Regions from separate parts of the Microbispora sitophila genome, predicted to be linked through region 1. Evidence: riboswitches for the same ligand, from Rfam matches in the RefSeq annotation. Region 1 holds a riboswitch; each other region holds the start of a gene.
What was found. Region 1 has a riboswitch for S-adenosylmethionine ahead of thrC (threonine synthase). Riboswitches for the same ligand answer to the same signal wherever they lie in the genome.
Positions count from the first base shown of each region.

Region 2: another riboswitch for S-adenosylmethionine. It lies ahead of IL992_RS22345 (hypothetical protein); the one in region 1 lies ahead of thrC (threonine synthase).
Region 3: another riboswitch for S-adenosylmethionine. It lies ahead of IL992_RS42510 (aminotransferase class V-fold PLP-dependent enzyme); the one in region 1 lies ahead of thrC (threonine synthase).

Region 1 is NZ_JADBGC010000019.1:157,445-164,490, forward strand. It holds gene IL992_RS31265 (HelD family protein) at 1-140, shown strand, start outside; gene IL992_RS31270 (GNAT family N-acetyltransferase) at 137-565, shown strand; gene groL (chaperonin GroEL) at 637-2,259, opposite strand; gene IL992_RS31280 (cold-shock protein) at 2,666-2,866, opposite strand; gene IL992_RS31285 (MoaD/ThiS family protein) at 3,123-3,398, opposite strand; gene thrC (threonine synthase) at 3,444-4,706, opposite strand; SAM riboswitch class I at 4,721-4,860, opposite strand; gene IL992_RS31295 (RNA polymerase sigma factor) at 4,957-5,508, opposite strand; gene IL992_RS31300 (alpha,alpha-trehalose-phosphate synthase (UDP-forming)) at 5,612-7,036, shown strand.
Region 2 is NZ_JADBGC010000011.1:338,664-345,709, reverse strand. It holds gene IL992_RS22355 (soluble NSF attachment family protein) at 1-145, opposite strand, end outside; gene IL992_RS22350 (tetratricopeptide repeat protein) at 229-1,905, opposite strand; gene IL992_RS22345 (hypothetical protein) at 2,188-2,535, opposite strand; SAM riboswitch class IV at 2,584-2,692, opposite strand; SAM riboswitch class IV at 2,774-2,891, shown strand; gene IL992_RS22340 (hypothetical protein) at 3,111-3,698, shown strand; gene IL992_RS22335 (ACT domain-containing protein) at 3,723-4,121, shown strand; gene IL992_RS22330 (DEAD/DEAH box helicase) at 4,126-7,020, opposite strand.
Region 3 is NZ_JADBGC010000039.1:14,624-21,669, reverse strand. It holds gene IL992_RS42520 (DUF3180 domain-containing protein) at 1-191, shown strand, start outside; gene IL992_RS42515 (NADH-quinone oxidoreductase subunit D) at 207-1,391, opposite strand; gene IL992_RS42510 (aminotransferase class V-fold PLP-dependent enzyme) at 1,462-2,733, opposite strand; SAM riboswitch class IV at 2,784-2,899, opposite strand; gene IL992_RS42505 (pentapeptide repeat-containing protein) at 2,960-3,637, opposite strand; gene IL992_RS42500 (cytochrome P450) at 3,714-4,913, shown strand; gene IL992_RS42495 (SAM-dependent methyltransferase) at 4,903-5,871, opposite strand; gene IL992_RS42490 (Rossmann-like and DUF2520 domain-containing protein) at 6,033-6,923, shown strand; gene panC (pantoate--beta-alanine ligase) at 6,914-7,046, shown strand, end outside.

The sequences.
Region 1 (7,046 bases):
ACCACGTGATCGTCGCCGAGCCGGCCGCGATCGCGGAGGCCGAGGAGCGCGGCCTCGCTCGGCTCTATGTGGTCCTCACCCGGGCGGTAACGTCACTGACCGTCCTGCACAGCCACGACCTTCCCGAGGAACTGCGATGAACCCGCCCGATGTACGCATCCGCCACGGAGCGCTCGACGACGTCCCAGCCGTGCTGCGGTTCTGGCTCGAGGCCGCGGAGAACACCGACAGGCACGACGACGCCGGCAAGGTCGTGGCTCTGATCGAACGCGATCCCGAGGCGCTGCTCATCGCCGAGATCGACGGCCGCATGGCCGGCACGCTCATCGCCGGGTGGGACGGCTGGCGCGCCCACCTCTACCGGCTCGCCGTGGACCCGGCCCACCGGCGCATGGGCATCGGATCGCGGCTGATCCGGGCTGCCGAGGAGCGGTTCAGGAAGTTCGGCGCGTTCCGCGCGGACGCGATGGTCCTGCACGACAACGCTCTGGCGCACCACGCCTGGACGGCGGCGGGATACGCGATGCAGACCGACTGCGCCCGCTGGGTCAGGCGCCTCACCTGAGGCGCACAACGGGAAAGGGCGGCTCCCCGAGGGGGAACCGCCCTTCCGTTGAGACGAAGCAGGCAGATGGATCAGAAGTCCATGTCGCCGCCGCCGGGCATGGCGGGGGCCTTCTCCTTCTCGGGCTTCTCGGCGATGACGGCCTCGGTCGTCAGGAACAGCGCCGCGATGGACGCCGCGTTCTGCAGCGCCGAGCGGGTGACCTTGGCCGGGTCGATGATGCCGGACTCGAACATGTTGACGTACTCGCCGGTCGCGGCGTTGAGGCCCTCACCAGCCGGGAGGTTGCGGACCTTCTCCACCACGACGCCGCCCTCGAGGCCGGCGTTGACGGCGATCTGCTTCAGCGGCTCCTCGAGGGCCTTGCGGACGATCGCGGCACCGGTGGCCTCGTCGCCGTTGACCTCGAGCTTGTCGAACGCGTTGGCGCCGGCCTGCAGCAGGGCCACGCCACCGCCGGGGACGATGCCCTCCTCGACCGCGGCCTTCGCGTTGCGGACGGCGTCCTCGATGCGGTGCTTGCGCTCCTTGAGCTCGACCTCGGTGGCCGCGCCGGCCTTGATGACGGCGACGCCGCCGGCCAGCTTGGCGAGGCGCTCCTGGAGCTTCTCGCGGTCGTAGTCGGAGTCGGTGCGCTCGATCTCGGCGCGGATCTCGTTGACCCGGCCGGCGATCTGCTCGGCGTCACCGGCGCCGTCGACGATCGTGGTCTCGTCCTTGGTGACAACGACCTTGCGGGCACGGCCGAGCAGGTCGAGGGTGGCGTTCTCGAGCTTGAGACCGACCTCCTCGGAGATGACCTGGCCACCGGTCAGGATGGCGATGTCGCCCAGCATGGCCTTGCGGCGGTCGCCGAAGCCCGGAGCCTTGACGGCCACGGACTTGAACAGGCCGCGGATCTTGTTGACGACCAGGGTGGCCAGGGCCTCGCCCTCGACGTCCTCGGCGATGATGACCAGCGGCTTGCCGGACTGCACGACCTTGTCGAGCAGCGGGAGCAGGTCCTTGTTCGCCGAGACCTTGGAGTTGACGATCAGGATGTACGGGTCCTCGAAGACCGCCTCCATGCGCTCGGGGTCGGTCACGAAGTAGCCGGACACGTAGCCCTTGTCGAAGCGCATGCCCTCGGTGAGCTCCAGCTCCAGGCCGAAGGTGTTGCTCTCCTCGACGGTGATGACGCCTTCCTTGCCCACCTTGTCCATCGCCTCGGCGATGAGAGCGCCGATCTCGGTGTCGGCGGCGGAGATGGAGGCGGTGGAGGCGATCTGCTCCTTGGTCTCCACGTCCTTGGCGAGCTTCGACAGCTCCTCGCTGACACGCTCGACGGCGGCCTCGATGCCCTTCTTCAGCGCCATCGGGTTGGCACCGGCGGCCACGTTGCGCAGACCCTCGCGGACCAGCGCCTGGGCGAGCACGGTAGCCGTCGTGGTGCCGTCACCGGCGACGTCGTCGGTCTTCTTCGCGACTTCCTTGACGAGCTCGGCGCCGATCTTCTCCCACGGGTCCTCGAGCTCGATCTCCTTGGCGATGGAGACACCGTCGTTGGTGATCGTGGGGGCGCCCCACTTCTTCTCCAGCACGACGTTGCGGCCCTTGGGGCCGAGGGTCACCTTCACGGCGTCGGCGAGCTGGTTCATACCGCGCTCGAGACCGCGCCGGGCGTCCTCGTCAAACGCGATCATCTTGGCTGCCATTAGGCTAGACCTCCCAGTAGCAGGGTGTCTTCAACGGACCGAGCCGACGCCCGCGACGGCGCGGACCCGCTATCCCTGCGCGGGCCCCATCGCCCCGATCCCGGTTGTTGTCACTCTCGACCTCAGAGTGCCAAACAAGTATTTAGCACTCTACCCATGAGAGTGCAAGCGGAAGCCGTGCTGACCAGCTTGGACGGTATGTCCAGACCAGTGCGAAGCGGGAGACACCGAGCGAGCCGGAGGGGCGCGCCGGTGTCTGGACCGAGGAACGAGCGAGCACGTGACGAGGGCTGTGCTCCCGGCGCGCCTCCGGCGCGACCCCGCGGATAAGAGCGCCCCGACGAGCGAAGCGGAAGGCCCGGCACGCGGTGTCCGCGTGCCGGGCCTTCCAAGGTCGATGACGGGATCAGACGGCCCGTACGGCTTCCGCCTGCGGGCCCTTCTGACCCTGCGTGATGTCGAACTCAACCCGCTGACCCTGCTCGAGGGCCTTGTAGCCGTCCATCAGGATTGCCGAGTAATGGACGAACACGTCCTTACCACCGTCTACCGCGATGAAGCCGTAGCCCTTGTCCGCGTTAAACCATTTGACGGTGCCCTGCGCCACTTCCGACTCCTCTTGCTGGGCTGGGGACCACACCCAAGAAGCCCCCGGTTTTGTCGATCGTCCTCGACCATACCCGTGTCAAGGCGTAGGACAACAGAGTCAATCCGCAAACTACTACTTGGCGTTCGCTCAAAGCGGGATCGAAGAATATTCACTTTGCTGTTGAATAGTTGAGAGCTGCACCATTTGCCATGGCATCGCATGACTTCTTCATCGATAGAAGTGCATGTCAGGTGCTCGGCCCCGGCGCGGCGGCTCAGCCTCCGGCGACGGCGGGGATGACCGAAATCTGCACCCCGTCCGGCGTGGCGGTGTCCAGACCGTCGGCGAATCGGACATCCTCTTCCCCGACGTAGACGTTGACAAAACGCCGGATCTTACCCGTCTCGTCCAGGATGCGCCCGCCGATGCCGGGGTAGTCCGCGTCCAGCTTCTGCAGGACCTCCCGGAGCGTTCCCCCCTCCCCGCTCACCTCCGCGGCTCCGTTGGTGTACGTCCGGAGAATCGTCGGAATCCGCACGGAAACGCTCATTGTTCGCTCGCTTTCGTTACTACCGATGGGCCTTTTGAAACGCTTTCAGTTGGCAAATGCCGTACGGAACGCGTCGAGAGAGGGACGGATGACTGCGGCGGGACGGGCGTGCTCGGCCACCGCGTCGAGCGTCTTCAGCCCGTCGCCGGTGTTCAGCACCACGGTCTCGGCGTCGGGGTCGAGGCGGCCCTCGCGCACCAGCTTGCGCAGCACGCCGACCGTGACACCGCCCGCGGTCTCGGCGAAGACGCCCTCGGTCCTGGCCAGCAGGCGGATGGCCTCGACCACTTCCCGGTCGTTCACGTCCTCCACCGCGCCGCCCGTCCGCCGCGCGATGTCGAGCACGTACGGCCCGTCCGCCGGGTTGCCGATCGCCAGGGACTTGGCGATGGTGTCGGGCCGCACCGGCTGCACGACGTCCTGCCCGGCCTTGAAGGCCCGGGAGACCGGCGAGCAGCCCTCGGCCTGCGCCCCGAAGATCCGGTAGGGCCGCTCCTCGACCAGCCCCAGCTTGATCAGCTCACGGAAACCCTTGTCGATCTTGGTGAGCTGGGAGCCGGAGGCCACCGGGATGACGATCTGGTCGGGCAGCCGCCAGCCGAGCTGCTCGGCGATCTCGTACGCCAGCGTCTTGGAGCCCTCGGCGTAGAAGGGCCGGAGGTTGACGTTGACGAAGCCCCACTTCTCGCCCAGCTCGTCACCGATGAGCTCGGAGCAGAAGCGGTTGACCTCGTCGTAGTTGCCGTCGATGGCGACCAGGCGGCCACCGTACACGGCGGCCATGGTGACCTTGGCCGGCTCCAGGTCGGCGGGGATGAACACGCAGGAGTCCAGCCCGGCCCGGGCGGCGGCCGCGCTCACCGCGCCGGCGAGGTTGCCGGTCGAGGAGCACGACAGGGTGTGGAAGCCGAAGTTGCGCGCGGCCTCCAGCGCGATCGCGACGACCCGGTCCTTGAAGGAGTGGGTCGGGTTGCCGGAGTCGTCCTTGACGTGAAGCGACCGCAGGCCCAGCTCGGCCGCCAGCCTGTCGGCCTTCACGAGCTTGGTCCAGCCGGGCTGGAGGTTGGGCTTGGCCGCCACTCCGGCGGGAACGGGGAGCAGGGAGCGGTATCGCCAGATGTTCGCCGGGCCCGACTCGATGTCCTCCCGGCGAACCTCGCCGAAGTCGTACGCCACCTCAAGTGGGCCGAAACACTCCGTACAGGCGAAAATCGGACCGAGGTCATAAAGAGCGCCGCATTCGCGACACGAAAGACCGGTGGCGGGGCCGAACTCGACGGTGTTCGCGGCAGTGCTGGTGTGCGCCATGAAGCGAGGCCTTTCCCTCATCTTCGCTCGCGACCACCTTGGCCGCGAGCCGGAATTGGCACCTGTCCCGGCCGGGCCTCGTGGGCACGAGTTCGACACCGGGGAGGTTGCCGGGGCTTCGCAGGGCCGGTCCCTCCACCCCTCTGGATGAGCATGTTCAGTTGTAAGACCTTCCGGGGAAGGTCCCTAGCACTGTACCCCGGCGTCCCCGGTGTCCGTTCCGACGTCTCACATAGCGAGACGTTTCGTATCAGCCGTACGCCTCACCGAGGGCGCTCTGCACGTACTTGCGCGCCTGGTGGATACGGGACTTGACCGTCCCGAGGGGGATCTTCAGCTGGTCGGCGACCTCCGAGTAGTCGAGCTGGCAGATGTCGCGCAGCACGAGCGCCTGGGCGAGGTCGGGCCGCTCGGCCTCCAGCGCCTCCATCGCGTCGAGCAGGTCGAGCCGCGAGCCGGCGATGACGCTCACCCGCCGCGGATCGGGCCGCTGCTCGGGCAGTTCCTCCGCCTGCTCCGACGAGCGCCGCTTGAGCGAGCGGTAGGTGGTCCTGGCGCAGTTCACGGTCACGATGTGCAGCCAGGTGCTGAACTTGGCCCGCCCCTCGAACCTCGCGATGTTGCGCGCCACGGCGAGCAGCGTGTCCTGCGCGGCCTCCTCGGCGTCCTGCCGATACGGTAGAAGGCGCTCGCAGTGCCGCAGCACGTCGGGCTCGATGCGCCGCAGCAGTTCACCGAGCGCGCGATGGTCCCCCTGGGCAGCCGATCGGGCCAGGTCCTCGGTCGTGTCGTCCAGTGCCATGCCGTATTCAGCCCTCCCGCGATCGGTTGACATCCTATTGACGGAGGTCGGCTTTTATTAATCTTCCGGCATGCGCGCCCGCTCTGATCGAGGGAACCCCAAGATGAGCAGCACCGTTCTTATCGCGTCCAACCGGGGCCCGGTGTCCTTCACGCTGTCGGACGACGGCGGCCTGACCATGCGCAGGGGCGGGGGCGGGCTCGTCTCCGGCCTGTCCGAGGTGGTCAGGGACACCGACGTCCTGTGGGTCTGCGCGGCGCTGTCGGACGGCGACCGGGGCGCGGTGCGTCAGGCGCCCGGCGGGCGGCTCGACCGGGGCTTCGAGACGGGGCCGATCCGCATGCTGGACATCCCGCCCGCGGTCTTCCACCGGGCCTACAACGCCGTGGCCAACTCGACCCTCTGGTTCGTCAACCACCTGCTTTACAACATGCCCTTCTCCCCCGAGTTCGGCACGCGGTTCCATCGCGAGTGGGAGTCGTACCGCACGTACAACGGCGCCTTCGCGCTGGCCCTCGCCGAGGAGGCGGCCCACCGGGCGCGCGTCATGGTGCAGGACTACCACCTGACGCTGACCCCGGCGATGCTCCGGGTCGAGCGGCCCGACCTGCGCATCGCCCACTTCTCGCACACGCCCTGGGCGCCGCCCGAATACTTCGCGCTGCTGCCCGAGGACGTCGTGGCCGAGGTGCTGACCGGCATCCTCGGCGCCGACCACGCCGGATTCCTCACCGCGCGCTGGGCCCGCGCCTTCATGGACTGCTGCGAGACGCTGCTCGGGGCCAGGGCCGACCACGCCGCCCGCACGGTGACGTACGACGGGCGGACCACCAGGATCGGCGTCCACCCGCTGGGGGTGAACGGCGAGGCGCTGCTCGCCCGGGCGGCCGAGCCGGACGTCGAGTCGCACATGACCGTGATCAGGGACCTCGTGGGCGACCGCAAGCTGATCGTGCGCATCGACCGCACCGAGCTGTCCAAGAATATCGTGCGCGGCCTGCGGGCCTACCAGGAGTTCCTGGCCGCCCATCCGGAGTGGCACGGCCGGGTCGTCCACCTCGCGTTCGCCTACCCCTCGCGGCACGACCTGCCGGAATACCGCGAGTACACGGCGGCCGTGCAGCGCTGCGCCAAGGAGATCGAGGACGAGTACGCGACCGAGGACTGGGACCCGCTGATCCTCAACGTGAACGACGACTACCCGCGCTCGCTGGCCGCCTACCGGCTGGCCGACGTCCTGCTCGTCAACCCGATCAGGGACGGCATGAACCTGGTGGCCAAGGAGGGCCCGATCCTGTCGCCCCGGTGCGCGCTGGTGCTGTCCCGCGAGGCGGGCGCGGCGGCCGAGCTGGGGGCCGACTCCCTGCTCGTCAACCCCTACGACGTGTCCGGCACGGCGGCGGCGCTGCACGAGGCGCTGACGCTGCCGGAGCAGGAACGGCTCGCGCGCGGCCTGCGGCTGCGGGAGGCCGCCACCGCCCTGCCGCCCCAGCGCTGGTTCGAGGACCAGCTCGCCGCGCTGCGCTGAACCGGACCGG
Region 2 (7,046 bases), on a different contig from region 1:
GCAGGCTCGCGGACGCGGCCTCGGCGAATCGGCCGGCGCGGGTGAGGGCCGAGCCGAGCCTGCCCACGCCGAGAGCGAGCGCTCCGACGGCCTCCTGCGTCATGGGCTCCGCGGTCTCCCGCAACGCCACGACGACCCGCAGCACCTCGATCTCTTCGCCGATCGGCCTCGTCGAGTTCGCCGAGCGCCGCGTGGTAGCCGGACAGGTTGTCCAGCGCGATGGACAGGTCACGCAGATATCTGCGCTCGCCGGGGACCAGCCGATCGTAGATGGTCACGGCCCGGGCGGCGGCGTCGCGTGCCTGCTCGGGCAGCACGAGCGAGGCGAGGTGCGCGCCCAGGCTGTTGAGCGCGTTGGCCAGGTGCTGCGGCTCGTCGCCCTGCTCGTACAGGGCGACCGCCTTCTGCGCGGCCACCACGGCCTCCTCGCGCCGCCCCAGCGGCCGGAGCTTGTTGGCGAGGTTGTTCCAGGCGCCCGCGAGGGTGGGCAGGTAGGCGTCCTGGCCACAGTTCCAGCGCGTCGCGGGCCGCCCGCTCGGCGTCGTCGTGGCGCCCGGCGCCCGCGAGGCTGCTGCCGAGGTGACCCATGGCACGTGCGATGGTCTCGCGGTCCCCGGAGTTCCGCGCCACGGCCACCGCACGCTCCGCGTGGCGCAGCGCCGCCTCGTGGTGCCCGCGGTGGAACTCCAGCTCCGCGAGGCGGCCGAGCAGCTCCGCGTGCGGTACGGCCCAGTCGGAGTCCGCGGCGGCCAACAGTTTGTACTGACGCGCGGTCACCGTCAGGATGGAGGACGCCTCGCTGAGCAGGCCCTCGCCGACGAGGATCTCCGCCAGCCGGTAAAGCTCCGGCGCCAGTCCCTCGCGGAAGTCCTCGCCGCCCGGCACTGCGGCGAGGTAGGCGTCCTTCGCCTCCATGAGGCGGCCGTGCTCCAGCAGTCGCCTGCCGTACGTCCAGAGCATGAGTGCGCGCAGGGCGGGCTCGGGGTCGGGCCTCTCGACGATCCCGACGGCCTCCGCCGCGGTCCCCAGCGCCTCGTCATCCCGGTCCAGTGCGGACAACGGGTCCGAGACCAGATGCAGGATGAGTGCGAGCTGAATGTCGTTCACCGGATGACCGGCGATCTCCCGCAGGACGGCCGCCGCCTCCAGCCCGTTCTCCACCGCCTCTTCCGGCCGGTCGAGGCGGAGCAGCGCGCTCGCCCGGTAGCGCAGCATCATCGCGAGCTGGAAGCGGCATTCGCCGCCGTCGGCCAGGACCGCCCGCGCCCATGAGACTCCCAGTTCGGCGATCTCCAGCAGGTCCGGATGCCCTGCCTGGTCCAGGAGAACCGAGTGCGTATGGCAGGTCAGCGCGACGTCCAGCGCATAGCTCGCGTCCTCCGCGGCGCAGCGCTGGTAGTGCCGCAGCGCCTCACGGTGGGCGGTCACCGCCTCCTCCACCCGCCCCAGTTCGACAAGCGACGTGCCTCGGTCCCGCACAGCGTGGGCGTACATGCCGCGGTGGCGTACGCCGAGCACCAGGTGGGGCCGGAGTACGTCTGCGCACTCCCCGAGAACGTCCACGGCCTCCGCGTGGCGTCCCCGCTCGGCGAGGAGCGAGGAGAGCATGCCGAGCGCGTTGGCGAAGTCCAGGAGGTTCCGCTCGCGGACCGGCCGGAGCAGGTCGGCGACGATCCGGCGGGTGAGGATCAGGTCGTCGACACGGCCCAGGCGTTCGAAGTCCTGGCCGATCCGGATCACCTCGTCGGTCACCGCGTACAGGAGTTCCTCGGCGTCATGGCTGTCGGGGATCGGCTCGACGCCGGGGGCGCGGGCCGCGAGCGTCTCGATCGACCGGAGCACGCCGGCGTCGATCAGGTGAGGATTGAGTTCGCCGATCCGGGCACAGGCCTCGAGGAGTTCCATAAACGGGTCTTTCGGTAGAGCGGGACATCTTTGTGTGAAACGGGAGTGATCACACCATAAGTGGCTGCTGTGAATCAGGTCCACACTGCCTTTGTCACGGTCCAGTGACGGCTGCTCGACGTGCCAGGCCGTGGCGGTGGGGGACGGTGGGCCGGATGTGTACGGTGCCGGCGCGGGCGCCGGCCGGTCCGTCTGCCCGGGCGCCATGGCAGGTGTCGCAGCCGAGAGCCGTGTACGGTCATCACGCAGAGCCGCTGCGGCAGCCGGGTGACGACGACCAGGTCACTTCAGGGGATGCGGGACATCCTCGGCCTCGGAAGTGCCGACCAGGGGCCCCACCTGCAGGATGTGGCCGTCCAGGGTGAGGCGCAATACGGCGCCGGTCCAGGCGGCGGCGAGGTCGGGCTGTTCGGCTGGGCGTTCGGCGAACAGGTCGGCCCGGTCGCGCTCGGCGGCGCCGGGCCGGTGCACGTGCCACCGGACCTTGCAGTGCGGACACTGGGCGTAGTACGCGCCGGGGAACGCCTCGATGACGGGCTCGCGCGGCCCCAGGTCCATCGCGTTGTAGAGGACGCCACAGCCGGGGCAGTGGGTGTGGAGCAGGGCGTAGAGATCGTTCGGGATGGGCATGACGCACCTCCGGGGCCTGGGACCCCGATAGCCCCAACCGGCCCCGGTGATCCGCCGTTCTCCGCGCGCCTCGCGCGGAGCGGGTCGTCACCCGGGGCACCCGCAGCGGGCGGGATGCCGTCCAGCGAGCCGGGGCTTGGCGCTGGAACTCATGACCCAGGGCGGGACATTAACGACGTAGGCCGACGATGGCCAACATCTGGACACGAACCGGGTGGCCGTGCCAGCATCTGGGCCGGGTCACGAGGCCGATCGCGCCCCTGGACGTTCGTCGGCTGGCAACCTCGCCTCACCGCGCAAGGTGCCGTCCGGGGAAGACCTGGCCGCTGCCGGCCCAGCAGGGGCAAGCGCGGATCTCCCTGCCCTCGGGTAAGGGGGTCCCGGAACCACAAGGACCCTCATGGCCTTATCCCTGAATTCCAACGGCACTGCGACCGTCCGCTCCCGCCGACCTCGACGCCTGGAGCCTCGTGTCCTGCCGGGACACCTGTACGACGTGACTTCGGCTGGATCACATCGATCCGGAGGAACTGATGGCTGACCTGGAGAGGCCTGAGCGGCGGAGCGCAGCGGACGTGCTCGCGGCCCTCGGCGACACGCTCACCCTCGTCACCGGCGTGCTCAAAGTGGATCACCTATGCGTCGTCCCTCTGACATACGCCGAGCGGGAGGCCGCCGGGCAGAAGGCGCTCAAGGAGGCCAGAACTTATGGCGAGGCCCGTGCGGCCGGCTGGTGGCAGGTCGATGACGTCGATCGTTTCCCGCACCTGCTCGACTACTACATCGAGCTCTACGAGGCCGCGAACCCCGATGCTGATCTCGACGAGATGAGTGAGGGGGAAATCGCCGCCCTGGTCTTGCCCGATGACGATGAGCCGTTCAGCCTGAACGGACATCCGGCCTTCGACATGAGCGTCTCCGAGAACGCCGAACCGAACGAACCCGACCCCGACGTGGACACCGACCATTGGATGCCCCGCGAGATCGCCGAGCGCTTCGGAGAGGTGGAGGGAGGCTGGGAGGCGATGCCCACCCACGAGTGGGAGAAGGCCGAGTTCGTCTACCCGGCGCAGCGGCGCGACGAGATCGAAGCCGCGCTTCAGGCCCTCGGCTTCACCGTCCGTCGCGACGACGACCTCCTTTGGGCCTATCTCGGGTGCTGAAAGGCCGCTTGTAGGGTGCCGGTCATGACCGGTGAGACCGACCTGCGAACACTGCTGACCACGATGCGCCCGCGGCTCAACCCTGGCCGCTACGTGTTCACCACGGTCGACGGTGACGTCCCGCCGGGCGTAAGGCCCGTCGTCACGGTCGCCGAGGAGGAGGGCCTCACGCTGGTCCTGCCGCAGGGGGAAGCCGACGCGGCGGGGCTGACGTACGACTACGTGGCGGGCTGGATCACGCTGCGCGTCCGCTCGGCGCTCGAAGCCGTAGGCCTCACGGCCGCCGTGGCGCGGGAACTCGCCGTCGCGGGCCTGAGCTGCAATGTCGTCGCCGGATTCCACCACGACCACCTCTTCGTGCCGTACGAGCGTGCCGACGAGGCGGTGGAGGTGATGGAGAACCTCGCTCGCCGACCCGCCTGACGGCTCACCGGCGGGAGCGCCGTCCTCCTTGTGGCAGACGGTCGCAGTGCGGGCATTCGTAGCGGAGGTCCGGCCTGCCCCGATGGTCCTGCTCGTAGCGGACCAGCATGCGTCGACAGCGTCCGCAGTCGTCGCCGAGCTGGCCGCTGCCGGGAACGCTGCCCGCGCCGCCGGGCCGGCGCCGCTGCGCCCGCCGTACGGCGTCGGCGAACGCGCGGTGCTCGGTCCGCAGGACGACACCGGGGTCAGGGCCGAGCAGCGACCCGCTGGCGGACCAGACGATGTCGCCGACCACGGCGCACGACTCCAGGATCGGCACGCAGGGGCGGATGTTGACGCCCTCTCGCCGTGCCCGCAGCGCTTCGGCGGGCAGGTGGCCGTCGGCCTCCGGCTCGATCCAGACCGTCACCGCCTCCGACTCGGAGTCGTCTGGGTCTACCGACCGCAGCGCGGGCAGCAGGTCGGCCAGGCCCAGCAGGGGAGTCTCGGGAAGCCACATGTCGACCGTCGCTGCCCGCGCGATGTCCTCGCGCAGCCGCTCCGCGATCCCGCTCTCGATGTGCTCGGTGACGCCACCCTCTGAGGCGACCGGGTCTTCCCAAGGCAGGCGTTTCGCCTGGGCGAGCAGGTGGGCGAAGAACATCCACACCGGGTCGCGAGCGGCCCTGGGTCGAAAGAGACTGTCGATAGCGCCGATGACCACCAGATGATCGCGTGCCCGGCTGGCGGCCACATTGAGCAGGCGCGCTCCCTCGCTGCCGGTGTCGCCTTCGGTGAACCAGGGATGTAACGGTGACACGCCGCACCCGGTGTCCACCGTGTCGTACACGATGATGTCCCGTTCACCGCCCTGGAACCGGTGCACGGTCGAGGCCGCCCACTCCTCCAGATGCACCTCGGGCAGGAGTGCCTCCAGCAGCCGTGCCTGAGGTGCGAACGGGCTGATCATGGCGAGATCCTGCGTCTGACTGGTCGCGCCGCCGACCAGGGCGGCCGCCAGCTGGGCGTGCATCAGGTTGTACCGCGAGAAGATGCCCTGCCTGCGCGCGGTGCGGGCTCTCATCGTCGAGGTGTCGATGACCACGAGCTGGGTGCTCGCCCACGGTGCCCGGCTTCTGACCGCCCTGTTCGCCACGCTTTTCGCTGTGCTGAGCGGGCTCTCCGGGTAGAAGGCTCCGCTGACGACGTAGCCGATGCGCTGCCGCATGCGGTACTGCTCGGTGAGGGCGGCCAGGCGGACGGGCGGGCGCCCCTCGGTCACCGCGCTCGCGACGCCCGCCTTCTCGAACGGGCTGCGCTTGAGCCACTCATGGACGGCGGGGGTCTCCGCCACGGCGACCGGCGGAAGCTGGCGGAAGTCCCCGGCTATGACGGTGTGCCCGCACCCGGCGCCGGCGACTAGCATCGCCAGGGCGGCACTGGTCATGCTCGCCTCGTCGAGGACGACCACGTCGAAGGTGATCTCCTTGAGTGTTTCGAGGACGACCTGGTGGGCGGTGGCGGCCACGACCGTGGCCTCCCGGCAGATCTGCCGCCGGACCGCGCGCAGTTGCCTGTCCAGCTCGTGCATGACGGCCTGCAGTTCGGCGATCTCGGTCTCGGTGCGGAGCCGCGTGGTCTCCTCCGCTGTCGTCAGCTGCCCATTGCGTCGTTTCAGCGCGTCCAGCGTCTTGCGAAGTTCCCGCAGTCGCCCGCCCACCTCCACACGGTGCCTCGCGAGCGGGGCACCGCGATCGGCCGCGATCTCGTCGACGAGGATGTGGCCGTCCGGCCGATCGGCCAGCGACGGGTCGGCGGGCTGGCCGACCCGCACCAGGTCGCCTTGCGCGAGATCCGGCATGCGCCTCAACAGCGACGTGATGGCGACATCGAGCGCCGCGTTCGTCGGTGCGGCGAGCAGCACGCGGTTCCCGCGTTCACACATCTTCGCGACCAGGGCGGAGACAGTCGTCGTTTTACCGGTTCCCGGCGGCCCCCACAACCAGGTGACAGCCGGCGCCAGTGCGAGCGCGACGGCGTTTCGCTGTCCGGCATTCAGCCCTTTCAGCTCGCGTGCGGGGAGCTTCACACGGGCGGCGGACACGGGGGGCCGTTCCGGGGTCACGACCGCCATGGCGGCGACGGCATCGAAACCCGGCCCGCCGTGGGCCAGTTCGTCAAGCCGTTCGGTCTGGGCGGCCAGCAGCCAGGACAAGTCCAGGCGCAACGTCGCCTCCCGTGCGGCGAGGGCGTCCGGAGGCATCGAGAGGGTGACGACATTGCTGAACACCGAGACCACCTCGACCTGGAACGACACGTCCTTGACGATCAAAGTGGCCTGTGTTCCCTCAGCCACGCCCAGCTCGCCTTGGGCCTCGAATCGCATCAGCTTCCGGCGGCTCGTCGCCTTCCCCGCCTCGGCCCCTGCGGTCAGCGGCACGTCGGTCTGAGTCCGGCGGCTTGTCACCGCCTTGAGCTCGTCACGGAGCGCGCGGGCCGCGCCCGCCGCGACCTCCGGCCAGCCCGCAGGTACGGGTCCTACCGGAGGCGTCGCTTCGACGGTGGCGAGCCCGAGCGGCGCCGCGATTCGCCGGACCTCCGCAGCTGCGCGTTCCTCCACGGGCGTCTGCGCGCTGCTCGGCTTCCTCCCCTCCGACACGTGCCGGTGCGGCACGTGTCTGTGCGGCTCGTCATCGACAGCGCCGTCAGCGGTGGGCGGAGCCCAGCCCCGGGGCACCCACATGTCCTCCCGCAAATCCGCCAGCCCGTGCGTGGCGCACGTCTCCCAGAGATGTCCCGGTTCGACCCAGCGCAGCCCGGCCTGGTGCACCGCCTCCAGCAGCGCGTCCTGTGGAACCGGCCCGGCCGACAGCGCCCTCTGAACGAGCGGGACGAGCCGCGACTTGTGACGCCCTGCCATCGGGCTCCCATCAATCGGAGGATCGG
Region 3 (7,046 bases), on a different contig from region 1:
TCGGGGCGGCGTTCGGCGGCATCTTCGCCGGGTTCGTGGTGCGCGTGCTCGACCTGCTCGACCTGGACAAGCCCCGCCAGGACGCGTTCGTCGGAGGCGGGTCGTTCGTGGCCTGCGTGATCCTGATCTGCGCGGCGCTGTTCCTCGAGCACTGCTGCCGGGTGCCCGGCAAGCCTTCCGGGGAGACCTGACCGCAACGTGTCGATCTACTTGTCGATGTCGCCGACCACGAAGAACATCGAGCCGAGAATCGCGATCATGTCGGCGACCAGGTTGCCCGGCAGCATCTCGCGCAGCACCTGGATGTTGTTGTAGGAGGCGCTGCGCAGCTTGAGCCGCCACGGCGTCTTCTCGCCCCGCGACACGAGGTAGTAGCCGTTCAGGCCGAGCGGGTTCTCCGTCCAGGCGTACGTGTGGCCCTCGGGCGCCTTCAGCACCTTCGGCAGTCGCTGGTTGATCGGTCCCGGGGGCAGGTGCCGCAGGCGCTCGACGCAGGCGTCGGCCAGGTCGAGGGAGACCTTGACCTGTTCGAGCAGCACCTGGAACCGGGCCTGGCAGTCCCCGGCCGACCGGGTCACGACCTTCACCGGCAGCTCGCCGTACGCGAGGTAGGGCTCGTCGCGCCGCAGGTCGAAGTCGACGCCCGAGGCCCGCGCGATGGGGCCGCTCACGCCGTACTGCATGATCGTCTCGCGGTCGAGCACGCCGACGCCGCGGGTGCGGGCCAGGAAGATCTCGTTGCCGGCGATCAGTTCCTCGATGTCGGGCAGCCGCCGCCGCACGGCCGCGACGGCGGCGGTGACGCGGTCGAGCCAGCCCAGGGGCAGCTCCTCCTTCAGCCCGCCCACCCGGTTGAACATGTAGTGCATGCGGCCGCCGGAGATCTCCTCCATGACGTGCTGCAGGGTCTCCCGCTCGCGGAAGGCGTAGAAGACCGGCGTGATCGCGCCGAGTTCCAGGGGATAGCTGCCGAGGAACATCAGGTGGCTGAGCACGCGGTTGAGCTCGGCCAGCAGCGTCCTGGCCCACACCGCCCTGGGCGGGGGCTGCATGCCCAGCATGCGCTCGACCGCGAGCACGACGCCCAGCTCGTTGGCGAACGCGGACAGCCAGTCGTGCCGGTTGGCGAGCACGATGATCTGCCGGTAGTCGCGCACCTCGAACAGCTTCTCCGCGCCGCGGTGCATGTAGCCGACGATCGGCTCGGCGGCCGTGATGCGCTCGCCGTCGAGGACGAGCCGCAGCCGCAGGACGCCGTGGGTGGACGGATGCTGCGGGCCGATGTTGAGGATCATGTCCTCGGTGGCCAGCTCCCTCGCCTGCACGGCGTCGGCACCCGCGCCGATCCCCACGATGCGTTCCCGGCGCGCGCCCTCCTGCTCGGTCGTCATGCCGTCCATGCTTTCACGCTCATACCGCACGAGCGAAAGCCTCCCGCGAGCTCGACCTGGCTCTCCGCCGTCAGGCGGTGGCGATATCGCGTAGGGCCTCGATGAGGCGGTCGACGTGCTCGGTGGTCGTGCCGATGCCGATCGAGGCGCGTACGGCGCTGAACGTGCCGTCCGCGCAGCCGCCGTCCTCACCGCCCCCGAGGAGGTGGCGGACGAACGGGTGGGCGCAGAATTTGCCGTCCCTGACGCCGATGCCCCACTCGGCCGACAGCGCCTCGGCGACCTCGCGTGCCGTACGGCCCGCGACGGTGAACGACACGATGCCGACGCGCGGGTGGTCCTGGCCCCACAGCGACAGCTCGCGTACGCCGGGGATCGTGGCGAGCCCGGCACGCAGGCGGGCGAGCAGCCGCTCCTCCTCCCGCACCAGCGCGGTCCAGCCGGTCGCGGTCAGCGCGTCGCAGGCGGCGGCGAGCGCGATCGCGCCGAGCACGTTGGGGGTGCCCGCCTCGTGCCGCGTCTCGGGGTCGTCGCTCCACTCGGTGGTCTCGCCCACCGCCTGTACGGCTCCGCCGCCGCGCAGGTACGGATCGGCGTCGGCGAGCCAGTCGGGTCGGCCCACGAGCACCCCGGCGCCGAACGGGGCGTAGAGCTTGTGCCCGGAGAAGGCCACGTAGTCGAGGTCGAGCGCGGCGAGGTTGAGCTCGCGGTGGGGGACGAGCTGAGCGGCGTCCACGGCGATCCGCGCGCCGTGCCGGTGGGCGATGTGGGCCAGCCCGGCGATCGGCCACAGCTCGCCCGTCACGTTGGAGGCGGCGGTCACGACGAGCAGGGCCGGGCCCTCGATCGCGTCGAGCGCCTCGTCGGCCGCCCGGATCGCCTCGCCCGGGAAGGCGGGCGGCGCGAGCCGTACGGCGTTCGGCCAGGGCAGCAGCGAGGCGTGGTGCTCGGTCTCGAACACGACGACGGTGGTTCCCTCGGGGAGGCTGCGGGCCAGCAGGTTCATGGCGTCGGTCGTGTTGCGCACGAAGACCAGCGCGTCGCCGGGGCGGGCGCCGACGAAGGCCCGAACGGTGTGCCTGGCCTGCTCATACCTGGCCGTCGTGAGCTGCGAGGCGTAGCCCGCGCCCCGGTGCACGCTGGAGTAGGCCGGCAGCGCCGCCGCGACGGCGGCGTTCACCGGCTCGAGACAGGGCGCGCTCGCCGCGTAGTCGAGGTTCGCGTACGGCACGAGCCTGCCGCCCTTGACGGGCACCTCCAGGTCGGAGCCCACGACAGCCGGTAGGCGCACGGGCTCGGAGATGCGGTTGACGGCCTGCTGGACGAAGGTGAGTGCGGACAACGCCACGCCTCCTCGGGGTCGGGGACCCCGGCCATGGCGTCGGAAGGCAGGGCCCGCGCTTGTCCGGCACACCTCGCGCCGGACCCGGTCCTCACCCGGGGCACCCCGCCGCGAGCGCGAGGGTTGCCGGCCAGCAAGCCGGGGCTTGACGCTGGCACTCATGACCTGGACGGCACTATAACCCGGTTCGGCCCCCCGGCCGCAAGTGCCGTGGACTCAAGTGCCTTCAGTCGTCGTCGACCGTGACACCCAGGATGTGGGCGAACATCGGCGCGAGCTCCATCAACTGGACGCCGCTGATGGTCGCGCCGCGCAGCGCGTCGTAGCCGTCGGAGATGCCCAGGGACACGGCGCCACGCAGGTCGACCCGGGACATGCACGCCTTGTCGAAACGCACCCGTTCGAGCGTGGAGCCGGGGAAGGCGACGCCGGTCAGCGTGGCGCCCGCGAAGTCCACGTCGCGCAGCGTGCACTCGACGAACGAGACCTCCCGCAGGTCGGCCGCGCGGAGGTTGACCGAGTCGAGCTTGCACCGGTGGAAGGTCACATGGTTCATCTCGGCGCCGGGCAGCGCCGTGCCGGCCGGGGCGCTCATGATGATCTCCGCGTCCGCCCAGGTGGACTCGGTGAGGTCGCCGCCCACCCAGCGCACGCCGTTCAGCCACACGTCCGAGAACCGGGCGCGCCGATACCGGCCGCCGACGAACGTCACCGAGGTGAACGCCGACTCGATGAACCGGGCGTTGGAGGCGTCGGCGTCCTCGAACTCCTGCCCGTCGAACAGGACCGTGTCGTAGTCGCCGCCCTGAGCGAGCCGGCCGTCGAACGGTTCGAGGTGATCGGCGTAGGGCAACTCGCCGAGCTCGCGGGGTTCTCTGCGGTGCTGTTCGCGGCGCTTCGGCATCGCCCCAACCTACGCCATGACGGACCCGCACGCCCGTACTCCCGGGCGAGGTCTTTCATCCGTATTGTTGTCCATTGTGAAGTTTGATCCCTGGAATGCCGAGTTCATCGCGTACCCCTACGACGCCTACCGCGACCTGCGCGACAACGAGCCGGTCAGCTTCTTCGAGCCGACGGGACAGTGGCTGATCGCCCGCCACGCGGACGTGAACGCGCTGCTGCGCGACCGGCGCCTCGGCCGGTCCTACCTGCACGTGGCGACGCACGAGGCGTTCGGCCGCGAGCCCGAGCCGGAGTTCCAGGAACCGTTCTGGCGGGTGATCCGGGCCGGGATGCTCGACGTCGAGCCGCCGGTCCACACGCGGCTGCGCCGCCTGGTGTCCAAGGCGTTCACGCCCCGCATGGTCGAGTCGCTGCGTCCCCGCGTACGGAAGATCGCGACCGAGCTGACCGAGGGACTGGTCGAGCGCGGCGGCGGCGACCTGCTGGCAGAGGTGGCCGAGCCGCTGCCGGTCACTGTGATCGCCGAGATGCTGGGCGTGCCCGAGGCCGACCGCCACCTGCTGCGCCCCTGGTCGGCCGACATCTGCGGGATGTACGAGCTGAACCCCTCGCTGGAGGTCCAGCACACCGCCGTACGCGCGGCGACGGAGTTCGCCGGCTACCTGCGCGAGCTGGCCAGGGCACGCAGGGAGCGGCCGGGCGACGACATGATCTCGGCGCTGGCCCAGGTGGTTGACGACGGGGACCGGCTGACCGAGGACGAGCTGATCGGCACCTGCGTGCTGTTGCTCAACGCCGGCCACGAGGCCACGGTCAACGCCACCGGCAGCGGGTGGTGGGCGCTGTTCCGCAACCCGGGTGAGCTGGAGCGGCTGCGCGCCGACCCCGGCCTGATGCCGACGGCGGTCGAGGAACTGCTGCGCTACGACACCCCGGCGCAGATGTTCGAGCGGTGGGTGCTGGAGGACATCGCGGTCGGCGGGGTGACGATCCCCCGGGGTGTGGAGATCGCCCTGCTGTTCGGCTCCGCCAACCGGGACCCGGAGGTCTTCGCCGACCCGGACCGTCTCGACCTCGGCCGGGCGGACAACCCGCACATCTCGTTCGGCGCCGGCATCCACTTCTGCCTCGGCGCGCCGCTCGCCCGGGTCGAGATGGCGGAGTCGTTCGGGGCCCTGCTGCGGCTGGCGCCCAAGCTTGAGCTCGCCGAGGAGCCTGCCTGGAAGCCCAGCTACATCATGCGCGGCCTGGAGTCGCTCAAGGTCACCGTCTGACCACCTGACTGAGCCAGCCGAAGCCGCCGAGACCGGCCGGGTCGATCAACTCGGCCTCCTGGGAGGCCCGGCCGAGCGCGCGTACGTATCCGGCGGGATCGGCGGACGCCAGCGCGAGCGGCGGGCGGGCGCCGGTGACCCCCAGGTCGCGCAGCGCCTCCCGCTGCGTGGTGAGCGTGGTCGCCCGCGCCCCCGCCCGCTCGCCTGCCGCCGCGCAGGCGTCCAGCGCGACGTGTGCGGTGATGTCGCACGACCCGTCCGGTGTGGGCGGCACCACCGAGCCGTCGCGATATCCGGCGACCGTGCCGAGCGGGGGCCGCCGCCCGGCCGGATGGGCGTAGTCCACGGCGACCGCCGTGCCGCGCGCCAGCCGCGTGATCAGCGAGGCCCACGCCTCGTCGCGGGGGTGGCCGATCTCGGCGCGTTCCCCCGGTGAGCGCAGCGGCCACCAGCGCTCCAGCCAGGCCAGGTCCTCGGGGCCGGGAGCGGGCCCGAGCCGTTCTTCGCCGGTCGAGGTGTCCACGAGCACCAGGCGAGGGCCGTCGGGCGTCATCTCGGCGATGTCGAGCGGCACGTTGTCCAGCCACTCGTTGGCGATCACCAGGCCGGTGATCCCGTACGGCGCCTCCGGCTCCCAGGCGACGCGGGGGTCGAGATCGCCGGGCCGGGGGGACAGGTCGACGGCGATGACTCGCAGCCGCTCCGCGAGGTCCGGTGGCGCGGCGGCCCGCACCCGGGCGGCCAGCAGGCCGTTGCCGCTGCCCATGTCCACGAGATCGACCGGATCGGGCCGGCCGAGGGCCGCGTCGACCCGCAGGAGCAGGCGCAGCACCGACTCGGCGAAGACCGGCGAGGCATGCACCGACGTGCGGAAATGGCGGTCGGGGCGCTCCCGCAGGTAGAAGCCCTCCGCGCCGTAGAGCGCCCGCCGCATGGCCTCCCGCCAGGTGACCTCCACGACGCTTCAGGTTACCGACACGCCGAGGGTGTGACGAAAAGTAGTCACTTTCGTACTTATGGCTCAACATAGGCCCGTGAGAAACGGGACAAAATCCGACCGTTGGGCCACGCCCGGGCCGGCGGGAGCGCCGCCGCTACGCTGAACCGAGGGGAGGCGTCATGGACACAAGTGACCGCCCGGCGCGGCTCGCCGTGGGAGTGCTCGGCGCGGGACGGGTCGGTTCCGTGCTCGGAGCCGCGCTCATGCTCGCGGGTCATCGGGTGGTGGCGGCCAGCGGCGTGTCCGACGCGTCGGCGCGGCGGGCCGCCGACCGCCTCGGCCTGAAGCTCAGCAGGCCCGACGAGGTGATCGCGCGGTCCGAGCTCGTGCTGCTGACCGTGCCGGACGACGTGCTGCCCGGCCTCGTCTCCGGCCTCGCCGCCACCGGGGCCGACCTGCGCGGCAAGCTGCTCGTGCATGCCAGCGGCGCGTACGGCCTGGGCGTGCTCGACCCCGCGGCCGAGGCGGGGGCGCTGCCGCTCGCGCTGCACCCCGTGATGACGTTCACCGGCAGGAGCGACGACCTGACCCGGCTCAACGGCTGCTCGTTCGGCGTCACGGCGCCCGACCTGCTGCGGCCGGTGGCCGAGGCGCTGGTGATCGAGATGGGCGGCGAGCCGGTGTGGATCGCCGACCAGGACCGGCCGCTCTACCACGCCGCCCTGGCCGGCGCCGCGAACCACATGGTGACGCTCGTCGCCGAGTCGCAGGAACTGCTCGCGAAGATCGGCGTGGAGCATCCTGGCCGGATGCTCGGCCCCCTGCTGAGCGCGGCGCTCGACAACGTGCTGCGCCTCGGCATCAGCGGGCTCACCGGGCCCGTGGTCCGCGGCGACGCGGGCACCGTGCGCAAGCACGTCGACGCGCTCATCCTGGCCGCCCCCGAGGCCGCGGACGCGTACGTCGCCCTCGCGAGGCTCACCGCCGACCGGGCGCTCGCGGCGGGCCTGCTCAAGCCGGAGGCGGCCGAACGCCTGCTGGATGCCCTGGGAGGGAACATATGGACCTGACCGTCGCCGCGGACCGCGCCGCCCTCGACAAGGCGAGGGACGCCCTCGGCCCCGGGAGGATCGCCCTGGTCCCCACGATGGGGGCGCTCCACGAGGGTCACCGGTCACTGATGCGGCTGGCGC